One region of the Gottfriedia acidiceleris genome, then DNA from elsewhere that is predicted to be linked to it. Evidence: a T-box and tRNA genes for the amino acid it is inferred to sense, from the RefSeq annotation. Region 1 holds a T-box; the other holds one or more tRNA genes.
What was found. A T-box is a leader RNA that pairs with one kind of tRNA and senses whether it is charged. The one in region 1 lies ahead of serS (serine--tRNA ligase), so its partner is inferred to be a tRNA-Ser.
Positions count from the first base shown of each region.

Region 2: it encodes a tRNA-Ser, which carries the amino acid that the T-box ahead of serS (serine--tRNA ligase) is inferred to sense. The anticodon was not compared.

Region 1 is NZ_CP096034.1:23,165-30,008, forward strand. It holds gene MY490_RS00080 (YaaC family protein) at 1-526, opposite strand, end outside; gene guaB (IMP dehydrogenase) at 642-2,105, shown strand; gene MY490_RS00090 (serine hydrolase) at 2,218-3,546, shown strand; gene pdxS (pyridoxal 5'-phosphate synthase lyase subunit PdxS) at 3,680-4,564, shown strand; gene pdxT (pyridoxal 5'-phosphate synthase glutaminase subunit PdxT) at 4,577-5,164, shown strand; T-box leader at 5,215-5,439, shown strand; gene serS (serine--tRNA ligase) at 5,507-6,781, shown strand.
Region 2 is NZ_CP096034.1:1,579,028-1,585,871, forward strand. It holds gene MY490_RS07455 (hypothetical protein) at 1-290, opposite strand, end outside; gene MY490_RS07460 (DUF1189 domain-containing protein) at 409-1,167, opposite strand; tRNA gene MY490_RS07465 (tRNA-Asn) at 1,481-1,555, shown strand; tRNA gene MY490_RS07470 (tRNA-Met) at 1,568-1,644, shown strand; tRNA gene MY490_RS07475 (tRNA-Ser) at 1,657-1,746, shown strand; gene MY490_RS07480 (superoxide dismutase) at 1,954-2,562, shown strand; gene MY490_RS07485 (MFS transporter) at 2,680-3,897, shown strand; gene MY490_RS07490 (peptidoglycan D,D-transpeptidase FtsI family protein) at 4,000-6,168, shown strand; gene pstB (phosphate ABC transporter ATP-binding protein PstB) at 6,481-6,844, shown strand, end outside.

The DNA of each region.
Region 1 (6,844 bases):
TAACTGGGAGAAATAAATTGCCTTTTTTGGTAATTTTAAGAACCTTATTTAATTCAGGTATCGATTGTAAAAGCTGAAGCATTGTAAACTTTTCACTTTCTAAATTATTTAAATTAAATAATACTTTAGAAGCATGAGTAAATAATCCATTTTTCTGGATTTTAACTTCGTCATCAACAAAAGAGTATCCTACTTTTTTTATTTTTCTTGAGGTAACACCGTGAGCCAGGATGGAAGTGGTACTTGGGTAATCAGGATCTACGGTGAGGATACAAGCTTTTAATAATTGTACAAGCCCATAAAACAGTAATGTAGGTTTTACATTAATTTGAGAATTTTGAGCTGCATGAAAATAACTTTTCCCATGCTCAATATAATATAAAAACGGATAAGCATTACGGAAAGCCTTCGTTTTTTGTTCCTTGGAATTTGTTCGTTCATATTTTGTTTGAAGATAGTTTTTTGAATATTGTGCAGAGCTAAAATAACATAGCTCATCCCAAACATTACTATACGAGTATAACATAAGAGAGGAACTCCTTATTAACTGAATATTTAAACATAATTTGACTTCCTTGACAGTGTTTTATCCTATTGTTAATCTACTAATAATATTTATACGTGTATAGGGGGGCTTTTTTATGTGGGAATCAAAATTCGTAAAAGAAGGACTTACTTTTGATGATGTTTTACTAGTTCCAGCGAAATCTGAAGTACTTCCAAATCAAGTTGATGTAAGTGTGAGATTAACTGAGAAAATTCAATTAAATATTCCATTAATCAGCGCAGGAATGGATACAGTTACAGAAGCAGATATGGCTATTGCAATGGCTAGACAAGGTGGATTAGGTATCATCCACAAAAATATGTCAATTGAAGAGCAAGCTGAACAGGTAGACAAAGTAAAGCGTTCTGAAAGTGGTGTAATTGATGATCCATTCTTCTTAACACCGACTCATAAAGTAGCAGACGCTGAATATTTAATGGGTAAATATCGTATTTCAGGTGTACCGATCGTAAACGATACAGAGAATAGAAAATTAGTAGGTATTTTAACAAATCGTGATTTACGTTTTATTCAAGATTATTCAATTGTTATTTCAGATGTTATGACAAAAGAAAATCTAGTAACTGCTCCTGTTGGAACTACACTTGCAGAAGCAGAAAAAATTCTTCAAAAACATAAAATTGAAAAGCTACCCCTAGTTAATGAAGACGGTACTTTAAAGGGCCTAATTACAATTAAGGATATTGAAAAAGTAATTGAGTTTCCAAACTCAGCGAAAGATCAACAAGGACGATTACTTGTAGGTGCAGCAGTAGGAGTAACAAAAGATGCACTTCAAAGAGTAGAGTTTTTAGTGAAAGCTAATGTCGATGTAATTGTAATTGATACAGCACATGGTCACTCTAAAGGCGTTATTGAAAAAGTACAAGAAATTAGAAGTAGATTCCCAGATTTGGCAATAATCGCTGGTAATGTTGCAACAGGTGAAGCAACTAAAGAACTTATTGAAGCTGGAGCAGATATCGTAAAGGTTGGTATTGGACCAGGTTCTATCTGTACTACTCGTGTTGTTGCTGGAGTAGGTGTTCCTCAACTAACTGCAGTTTATGATTGTGCTTCTGTAGCTAGAGAGTACGGAGTTCCTATTATTGCAGATGGTGGTATTAAATACTCTGGAGATATCGTTAAAGCTCTTGCAGCTGGTGGACATGTAGTTATGTTAGGTAGTATGTTTGCTGGTGTACAAGAAAGCCCTGGTGAAACAGAAATCTTCCAAGGTAGACAATTTAAAGTATACCGTGGTATGGGTTCTGTTGGAGCAATGGAAAGAGGAAGTAAAGATCGTTATTTCCAAGAGGGTAATAAAAAACTAGTTCCTGAAGGTATCGAAGGACGTGTTCCATATAAAGGCCCATTAGCTGATACAGTTCACCAACTAATTGGTGGAATTAGAGCTGGTATGGGTTACTGTGGTACTGCTACATTAAAAGAATTAAGAGATAACGCACAGTTTATTCGTATGTCTGGTGCTGGATTACGTGAAAGTCATCCACACGATGTTCATATTACAAAAGAAGCACCAAATTACTCACTATAATAATTTAAGCAATCTACCTAGGGCAATTACAAGAAATTGTAGTTGCCTATTTTTTGGGAAATAAATGTGTTAAAATGTACAAGTGAGATTAAAGGTTGGAGGTAAAACAGTGATTGGAAAGAAAATACTAACGAAATTGATCGTAATAGCATTAGCGATAACTATAATTATCCCAATGAATTTACGACCTGTTGCTGCAGAGGATGTTTTAGGCATTCAAGCTAAAGCTGCAATTTTAGTTGATGCAAATTCAGGGAAAATATTATATGAAAAAAATTCAAAAGCTCCATTACCGATTGCAAGTATGTCTAAAATGATGACAGAGTATCTAGTTAATGAAGCGATAAAAAATGGAAAAATTTCTTGGGACGAGAAGGTAACAGTTTCTGATTATGCTCATAAAATCTCCCAAAACACTGGATTATCTAACGTACCACTTGAATTAGGTGGTCAATATACAGTTAGAGAATTATACGAAGCAGCTGCTATTTATTCAGCAAACGGTGCGACAATAGCACTAGCAGAAAAAATTGGTGGATCTGAGAAAAACTTCGTCCAATTAATGATCGCTAAAGCAAAGCAATTAGGCTTAGGAGACGTTAAATTTGTTAATGCTACTGGTTTAGTAAACAAAGACTTACAAGGTATGCAACCAGAGGGAACTTCCCTTACTGATGAAAATATTATGTCAGCAAACGGTGTTGCAAAATTAGCTTATAATCTAATCAAAACATATCCTGAAGTACTTCAAACTTCTTCAATTCCAAAGAAAACATTCCAAGAGGGCGGAAAATATCCAGTAAAAATGGATAACTGGAACTGGATGTTACCAGGATTAGTATTTCAGTACCCAGGTATGGATGGATTAAAAACAGGTTCAACAGATTCTGCAGGCTTCTGTTTTACTGGAACTGCTAAAAGAGACGGTCAACGTTATATTACTGTTGTAATGGGGGCAAACTCTTATAACTCAAGATTTAGTGAAACAGCTAAATTAATGGATTACGGGTTCAGTAACTTCGAAAAGGTTACATTAGTTTCAAAAGGACAAACAATAAAAGGTAATAAAACAGTAAAAGTAGTTAAAGGTAAAGATAAAGAAGTAAAAGTGGTAGCAAAAGACGACGTTACTTTAGCTGTAAAACGCGGTGAAGCTAAAAATTATAAAGCAACAGTCCAATTATCAGGTAAGTCAATCGATAAGGATGGCAATATTAAAGCTCCAATTAAAAAAGGTACTAAGGTTGGACAAATAGTGGTTAAATCTTCAAAGAATGAAGATTTAGGATTTATCAATACTAATAATCAATCGTACGATTTAGTAGTTGATAAAAGTGTTGATAAAGCAAATTGGCTAGTTTTATCATTTAGAGGAATTGGATCATTTTTTGGAAATTTATGGGATAGTATCATAAGCGGAATTGGTGGTTTATTTAAATAAATTTCTATATAAATATATCAGTAATTGTTAAGTTGTCATTTTTTCAGTAAAATAAAAGTAAGGTAACTTTAACTAGGGGAAGAGAAATACTAAAATGTTACCAAGTAAGCTTTAATAATGGAGGGGCATAACAATGAATTTAACAGGAACAGAACGTGTAAAACGCGGCATGGCAGAAATGCAAAAAGGCGGCGTTATTATGGACGTAGTAAATGCTGAGCAAGCTAAAATTGCAGAAGCTGCTGGTGCAGTAGCAGTAATGGCATTAGAAAAGGTACCATCTGACATTCGTGCAGCTGGTGGAGTAGCTCGTATGGCTGATACAAGTATTACTGAGGAAATTCTTAACGCTGTTAGTATTCCTGTAATGGCTAAAGCACGTATTGGACATATCGTTGAAGCGCGTGTTTTAGAAGCAATGGGAGTAGATTACATCGATGAGAGTGAAGTATTATCTCCAGCAGATGATATCTTCCATATTAATAAATCAGATTACACTGTTCCATTCGTTTGTGGTTGCCGTAACTTAGGTGAAGCACTTCGTCGTATTGGTGAAGGCGCATCTATGCTACGTACAAAAGGTGAGCCAGGTACTGGGAACATTGTAGAAGCAGTACGTCACTTACGCCAAATTAACGGAGAAATCCGCAAAGTAGTTGGTTTATCTCGTGATGAATTAATGGTTGAAGCTAAAAACCTTGGCGCTCCATTTGAATTATTACTTCAAATTAAAGAGCTTGGTCGTTTACCAGTTGTTAACTTTGCGGCTGGCGGCGTAGCAACACCTGCAGACGCAGCTTTAATGATGGAATTAGGAGCTGACGGTGTATTCGTAGGATCTGGTATCTTCAAGTCAGAAAACCCTGAGAAATTTGCTCGTGCGATTGTACAAGCTACTACTCACTATCAAGATTATGAATTAATCGCTAACCTTTCTAAAAACTTAGGTCCTGCTATGAAAGGTATCGACATGAGACAACTTGCTGCAGCAGATCGTATGCAAGATCGTAGCATTTAAGTTGGTGAATTTATGAAAATAGGTGTATTAGCATTACAAGGTGCAGTTCAAGAACATATAAATGCAATTAAAGCATGTGGTGCTGAAGCTGTTATCGTGAAACGTGTAGACCATTTAGATGGACTTAATGGTATTGTATTACCTGGTGGAGAGAGCACTGCAATGCGTAAGTTACTTGACCACGTTGGGTTATTAGAACCATTAAAAGAGAAAATCGAAAATGGTTTACCAGCATTCGGTACATGTGCAGGCATGATCTTACTTTCAAAAGAGATTGCAAATGATGACACGGTGCATCTAGGAGTTATGGATATGGTAGCTGAACGTAATGCTTATGGTAGACAAGTGGATAGTTTTGAAGTAAACATCCCAATTAATGGTGTATGTGAAGACTACCCAGCTGTATTTATCAGAGCACCATTTATTCGTTCAGTATCAGGTGATGCAGAAGTTATTGCAGAACATGAGGGGAATATTGTAGCAGTTAGACAAAATCACATGTTAGCAGCATCTTTTCATCCAGAATTAACGAATGATTACCGTTTTATGAATTACTTTGTAGAGATGGTTAAAGAAAAAAGTGCAAATTTAAGTATGTAACTATTGAAAAAAGTAAAAGCTTATAGTAAATTATTATATAATTTAAATTGTTTAAAGTGATGAAAGAAAATAGTAGCAAGTTCTAAATTTATAGAGAGTCGGTGGTTGGTGCAAACCGATAATGAAGACTTGTGAATCCATTCTTGAGCGGGTTACGGAATGCTGTAAAGCTAGTAAGTAACTCCGGTACTATAGTCCGTTAACTATACTAAGGTGGAAGGATTAATATTAATTCTTCAATTAGGGTGGCAACGCGGGTAGCTCTCGTCCCTTTTATGGGATGAGGGCTTTTTTGTATTTATTTTTATCCTTTAGACAATAAAAGAATAGGAGGAATTAAAAATGTTAGACATTAAATTATTACGTAGTAATTTTGAAGATGTTAAAACAAAACTTCAGTTACGTGGTGGCGACATAAGCTATATCGAAAAATTTGAAGACTTAGATTTAAACCGTAGAGAACTACTTGTTCAGGTTGAAGGTTTAAAAAGCCGACGGAATGAAGTTAGCCAAGAAATTAGTGTATTAAAGCGTGAGAAAAAAGATGCAGAAGCACTAATTGTTGAGATGAGAGAAGTTGGAGATAAAATTAAAGCTTTAGATGAAGAGATTAGAACTTTAGAAGAACAACTAGATGCTATTTTATTTACAATTCCCAACTTAGTTAGTGATTCAGTACCAGTTGGATTAACAGAAGACGATAATGTTGAAATTCGTAGAATAGGTGAAGTTCGTACATTTGATTTTGAACCTAAGGCACATTGGGACTTAGGAGTAGATTTAGACATTTTAGACTTCGAACGTGGAGCAAAAGTTACTGGTAGCCGTTTTACTTTCTATAAAGGCTTAGGAGCTAGACTTGAACGTGCCTTAATCAGCTTTATGTTAGATCTTCACACAGAGGAGCATGGATACACTGAAGTATTACCTCCAAACCTTGTAAATCGTGCTAGCATGATCGGCACAGGACAACTACCAAAATTTGAAGAAGACGCATTCCGTATCGAGAAAGAAGACTTTTTCTTAGTACCAACTGCAGAAGTACCTGTAACAAACTATCACCGTGACGAAATTCTTGATGCTGCTCAATTACCGATTGCATATACTGCATATAGCGCATGTTTCCGTTCTGAGGCAGGTTCTGCTGGTCGTGACACACGAGGATTAATTCGCCAACATCAATTTAATAAAGTTGAACTAGTGCGCTTTGTAAAACCTGAAGATTCTTATATTGAGTTAGAAAAATTAACAGGTCAAGCTGAAAAAGTTCTTCAATTATTAGGATTACCATACCGTGTCATTACATTATGTGCTGGAGATATTGGATTTTCTTCTGCAAAAACGTACGACATTGAAGTTTGGTTACCAAGCTATGATGCATACAAAGAAATTTCTTCTTGTAGTAACTTTGAGGCGTTCCAAGCAAGAAGAGCGAATATACGCTTTAGACGTGATCCGAAAGGAAAACCAGAATTTGTTCATACATTAAACGGCTCTGGTCTAGCAATTGGACGAACGGTTTCTGCAATTTTAGAAAACTACCAACAAGCAGATGGCTCAGTAATTATTCCTGAAGTTCTTCGTCCATATATGGGTGGAAAAGAAGTAATTAAATAATTAAAAAAGCAGATGGTATTTGAGAAATAATTCTCAGGTCCATCTGCTTTTTATTTCGATCGT
Region 2 (6,844 bases), 1.6 Mb from region 1:
CTTTGAATTTTAGTAGGTGAAAGTCCATTGTTTAATGCGCTAAAATCTTTTGTAATTTGGCTAATTGGCTGGTTAAAATCAGGATTAAGGTCTTCAATAATTCCTAAAACAGTGTCACCGTTTTTAACTTGAATTTTCTCATATTTTGGAAGTGAGGTTGATTTTGTTTCAGATTTTGTGGCTTTTGCCACTGTAGCAATATGTTTAGTTGGGATTGTCCCTACTTGTAGGTCAAAGAATATTATATATGCAAGCAATAAAGAACCTAGTAAAAAAGCTATTTTTTTCATTAATAATCACTCCTTTTGTAGACTATATGCTTGTCCACAACGAATATTCCTACTAGGAGCTTGGACTAATAAATATTTTAGCAAAAAAAAAGAAGTGTGAAACACACTTCATCAAACATTATTTTTTAGAAGGTAAATTTTTAATTGTTAATGTGAACATAGCAACTGTTATTAAAATAAAAATTAAAGTTTGGAATAGAATATTTATTTTCAATAATCCGAGCAATAAATAAATAACAGTAGGTAGTGTTAAGCTATACGAAACAATGGCAAAGCGTTGTCTGAAAGGCAAGTGCTTAGTCGACTTAAATAAAGCTGTTAAAAACGCTAATAATGTAGCAACTATAAATATGAAAATACTGTAACCCAAATAAAATAAGAAAAATAACGCGATTAAGACTACTGGAAGTGCTTCTTTTATATTTTCAATAAATTTTGTAACTTTGGCTTTATTTATTACACCTGATTTTAATGAAGGGTAAGGGAAATCTTGCTCACCTTTATCATTTTTCATAATTATTCTATTTTTTAATACAACAAATGCATACTGTTCATTTTTTAATTTTGTAGGTATAACTGTTTCATTTGGATAAAAAGCATATTTATATTCGCCAATATTTCGTTCAAATGGAGTATTGTCATTTATTGTTATTGATCCTTTGCTTAAAGAAATTGTCTGAACATTATCTTTAAGCAAATCAGAAAAATTGTTCACCTGAAGCTTCACATCTTTTACTAATGAAAAGAATCCAGGAAGAGTATATAAAATTGCAAGTAGGAAAAGAAAAAAGATTGTTTTACCGATTTTTTGGAGTCTAAATCTTAATATTGTTTTTGGCGAGTATAAACTAAACCAAAATTGTTTAAATATATTCATAAACTCATCCTTTCTTTTTTATGTTATTTCACTTCCCGAAATTTATTATGTAACTTTCGGGCTATTTTGTATATTATAATCTTTTTTTGGTAATTGAATATTAAACTTTAATTAGAATGATAAGAGTAAATAAGAAGAGAAGGACAATGACTTTAGAATCGAAAGTGAGTTTTGCTTTTAAATATAGATAAAACAATTTTTTCACTTAAAAATAGTTAATATAAATTAATAATCAAAAAAAATAATAAAAAGTGTTGACCTCTAGTTTAGAATATGATAAATTAAATATTGTCTTAAGGACAATACGAATTATTCCGCAGTAGCTCAGTGGTAGAGCACTCGGCTGTTAACCGAGTGGTCGTAGGTTCGAATCCTACCTGCGGAGCCATTTATATAGTTTGGCGGTGTAGCTCAGCTGGCTAGAGCGTACGGTTCATACCCGTGAGGTCGTGGGTTCGACTCCCTCCGCCGCTACCAATATTTTATTATGGAGTAATACCCAAGTCCGGCTGAAGGGATCGGTCTTGAAAACCGACAGGGGTGTAACAGCCCGCGGGGGTTCGAATCCCTCTTACTCCTTAATTAGTGAAAAAAGTCTTCAACTTTCATGTGGAAGACTTTTTTCGTTTTTTAATCTTCTATGATCCACATTGCTTAAATAATTTTCTTCCAAAAATTAATCTTTTTTACTTTCTTTCCCTTTTCTGAGCATTACTATTGAAATCTTTCAGTATATTTGATAACTTTAAATTGAAATTCACTATTATCTTTGGGAGGAAATAAAAAATGTCAAAATTTGAATTACCACAATTACCTTATGCATATGATGCATTAGAGCCACACTTTGATAAAGAAACAATGAATATTCACCACACTCGTCATCACAATACATATGTAACAAACTTAAACGCTGCTTTAGAAGGTAAAGAAGTAGCTGCTTCTTCAATTGAAGAATTAATTTCTAACTTAGATGCACTTCCAGAGGGTATCCGTACAGCTGTACGTAACAATGGTGGTGGACATGCTAACCATAGCTTATTCTGGACTTTATTAACTCCAGAAGGCACAGGCACTCCAGTTGGTGAAGTTGCTGAAGCAATTAACGCTAAATTCGGTAGCTTAGATGAGTTTAAAGCTGCTTTCACTCAAGCTGCATTAACTCGTTTCGGTTCTGGTTGGGCTTGGTTAGTAGTAAACAATGGTGAGTTAGAAGTGACTAGCACAGCTAACCAAGATTCACCTCTAATGGAAGGTAAAACTCCTATCTTAGGTTTAGATGTATGGGAGCATGCTTACTACTTAAACTACCAAAACAAACGCCCAGACTACGTAGGTGCATTCTGGAATGTAGTAAACTGGGAAAAAGTAGAAGAGTTATACCAAGCTGCTAAATAATTTATAAAAAATGAACACTACTTAATTTAATTAAGTAGTGTTTTTTTTTATGTTAAAAAAAAGGATAAATTTTCATTTACTCGGAAAACTAGTTCATGAGACAAAGGAGAGTATAGTATGAGTAAGTGGAAATTTTTAATAGGTGACGTAGATTTAAATAAAGACTTAATTCTTTTACTGAGTGTCGGTGGATTGTTTACTTTAGCGACAGCTTTATCTAGCACATTTGTAAATGTTTATTTGTGGAAGCAATCAAATAATTATTTACCAATTGCTTCTTACCAATTTTCGATCGCATTTTTTCAAGCTCTTACATTTGTAATAGCAGGCAGATTAGCTAAAACAATTGATCGAGTTTTTATTTTAAGAGCTGGTATTTCTTTTTTGGCAATATTCTACATAGTCGTTTTACTATTTGAAACGAAGACATTATTAGCAACAATTTTAATTGGAGCGATTTTAGGGGTAGGTAATGGCTGTTACTATTTAGCGTTTAACTTATTAACGTTTGAAGTTACAGAACCTGAAACTAGACAATTTTTTAATGGTTTCTTAGGGCTAATTAATTCGTTCACGGGAATGCTCGGTCCATTTATAGCTGGAGCGATTATTTCTTCAATGATTGGAAATAAAGGTTACCATTTTGTGTTTCTTGCTGCCGTTATTTTATTTATATGTGCAGTGGCCTTAAGTTGTTTCTTAGTTAGACGGGAACTTGATAGTGAGTTCAATATTAAGCGCGTCATTCAAGAAAGAAAATTAAATGAAAATTGGCGGAAAGTAACATATGCTAATTTCTTTCAGGGGATTCGTGAAGGGATTTTTGTGTTTGTTATTTCAATTTATATTTTCTTATCCACAGGAAGTGAATTTGCATTAGGGAAATACGGATTAATTACATCGTTAATTAGCTTTATTACCTATTATATTGTTACTAGAATTATAAAGGAAAATTTTAGAATGAAAGCTATATTTATTGGTGGTTTTTTACTATTTTGCGCTGTTTTTGTAATCGCTTTTAAAGTTTCATTTCCTTTATTAATCATTTACGGTGCAATAATTTCTTTAGCATATCCAATCATTTTAGTACCTTACTTATCTTTAACATATGATATAATAGGAAAATCGTATAAGGCCAGGGAATATAGAGTTGAATATATCGTTATACGTGAAGTGTATTTAAATAGCGGTAGAATGCTTTCTATTGCCGTGTTCATTGTTTGTACATCACTATTCCAACCAGAACAAGTTATTCCATTATTAATGTGTTTGTTTGGTGCAGGACACCTTTTGGTCTATTTCGTAATGAGGAAATTAGAATATAAGCATGCTTAAGTATTTTCACTAAATTGTCAAAAACTTAGCAGTGATTCCTTTTTCAAATCATTAAAATATTAATATGTAGAATAAGTAATTGTAGAAAAAAGAGGAGAAAAAATGAATAAGCCTAAGAAATATAAAATCACATTACCAACACGACTGAATACACTATTTTTTCTTGTGTTTGTCTTATTTTCATTTTTAATTCTAAGATTAGGTGTCGTACAAATTGTTAAAGGTGAAGACTATAAATTAGAATTAGAGCGTACAGAAAATATGACCGTCGATCAAGCTGTACCAAGGGGAAAAATTTTAGATCGTAATGGAAAGGTTGTCGTAGATAATACGCCTTTACGTACAATTACGTATACAAGAAAAAAAGGGACAACTTCAGGTGAGTTATTAACAATGGCTACAAAGTTAAAAAGTTATCTTAAGATGCCAACTAATAAAATAACTGAACGAGATAAAAAAGATTATTGGTTATTAACAAATCCTAAAGATGCAAAAAATCTAATCTCAAAAGAAGAGAATAAAACACTAAAAGCCCAAAATAAAGATGATGACCCTGCTTACAATAAAGCTTACTATAATTTACAGCTTGATAAAATTTCAGCAGATGATATCAATTCACTTAGTGCAAATGACTTACAAATCCTTGCAATTTACAAGCAAATGAGTGCTGGTTATGCACTAACTCCACAAACAATTAAAAGTGAGGGAGTTACTGAAAAAGAATATGCAACAGTTAGTGAACATTTGGATGAGCTCCCAGGTGTAGATGTAACGACAAATTGGGAAAGAAAATACGTTTATGGTGATACGTTCCGAACAATTTTAGGAAATATTACTTCCGAAAAAGAAGGATTACCTGCTCAAAATGTCGATTATTATTTAGCACGTGGTTATGACCGTAATGATCGTGTAGGAAAAAGTTATATTGAAAAGCAGTATGAAGATGTTTTACGTGGTACAAAAGGTAAGGCACAAAATGTTATTGATTCAAATGGAAATGTTGTTGATACGAAAGTGATTACAGAAGGGGAGCCTGGAAGTGATTTAGTACTATCAATTGATATTGAACTTCAAGGTAAGGTTGATGAAATAGTTAAAAGAGAGCTTTTAAAAGCTAAAGCAACGTCAAATGGTCGATATTTGGATCGTGCATTTGTTACGATGATTAACCCAAAAACGGGTGAAATTTTAGCAATGTCTGGTAAGCAAATTGTTAAAGACAAAAAGACAGGAAAAAATAAAATTGTAGATTACGCAACGGGAAACCTTACTTCCTCTTATGAGATGGGTTCAACTGTAAAGGGTGCAACCCTTTTAACTGGTTATCAAACAGGAGCCATTACTCCAGGGCAAAGGCAATTCGATACACCGATTAAAATTGCGGGTACACCAGTAAAAGCGTCATATAAAAACTTCGGCTGGATTAATGATTTAGATGCCTTAAAGTATTCATCAAACGTTTATATGTTCAGAACAGCTATGGCTATCGGACATGCACATTACGTAGAGAATAGGCCTTTAGATATCGACGTAAAAGCGTTTGATACATTCCGAAATAGTTTCAGTCAATTCGGACTTGGCGTTAAAACTGGAATTGATTTACCAAATGAAGCAATTGGATTTAAAGGTGTAGACAAAAGCCCAGGTTTCCTACTAGATATGGCGATTGGGCAGTATGATACTTATACTCCACTTCAATTAGCTCAATATGTATCTACAATCGCAAATGGAGGGTATAGAATTCAACCACATGTTGCGAAAGAATTAAGACAACCTTCAATCGGTGAAGATAGTGGAGTCATTAGACAAGAAATTAAACCTAAAGTATTAAACCGTATTGATATGAAACAATCATACATCGATCATGTTAAACAAGGTTTAATCAAAGTATATAATGAAACTGGTGGTACTGCTCACAAATATTTCACAGGCGTAGACTATAAAATAGCCGGTAAAACAGGTACAGCCCAATCTGTATACGACGGTCCAGATCGAAAAAAATACAATGGACCACAAAAAACTTATAATGAAACATTGATGGGATATGCTCCATATGACAATCCTGAAATTGCCTTTGTAGTAGTAGTTCCTTGGTTACAAACTGACCAAGCGCCAGTAAATAAATACATTGGCAGAGATATTATGGATGAATACTTTAAATTGAAAAAAGAGAGACAATCAATTTATAATGACGAACCAAAAGACATTTTAAATAATCAAGACAATCAAGATAGTCAAGATAACCAAGAGACTCAAAATAAAAATCAATAAGAAGAGAAGGGATTAAACCCTTCTCTTTTTTATGTGGAAAACTCCTTTTCTTAACCCTTCCTTCAACTTCTGAACTTATTTACATAATCTTTACATTCGGTTAAAACAGGTTTAATAGTTTGAGAATATGATTATTCATGTAAGAACTAGTGAATTTTAACGATTATAAAATTTATCTATTGTTTAGTTAATATTTTATAGATTAAAATAGAAAGCTTCCTTTAGGATGAGAGGGGATCGAAAGTTATGACAATGACATTAAATAGAGAGAATATTATTAAAAACGATGATCTTGAAGAGACAAATAAAAACATGAAAAAATCAATTGTATATGATACTCAAGATTTAAATTTATGGTATGGACAAGATAAAGCATTAAAAAATATAAATTTAAGTATTTATGAGAATGAAGTTACTGCGATTATTGGACCTAGTGGATGTGGTAAATCGACCTATTTAAAAACGTTAAATCGTATGGTTGAGTTAGTTCCTTCAGTTCGAACAGAAGGGAAGATTCTTTACCGCGAACAAGATATTTTCGATAAAAACTATCCTGTTGAAGAATTAAGAACACACGTAGGAATGGTATTCCAAAAGCCAAATGTATTCCCTAAATCAATTTGGGAAAACGTTGCATATGGACCGAAAATACATGGTATTAAAGATAAAGCTACAT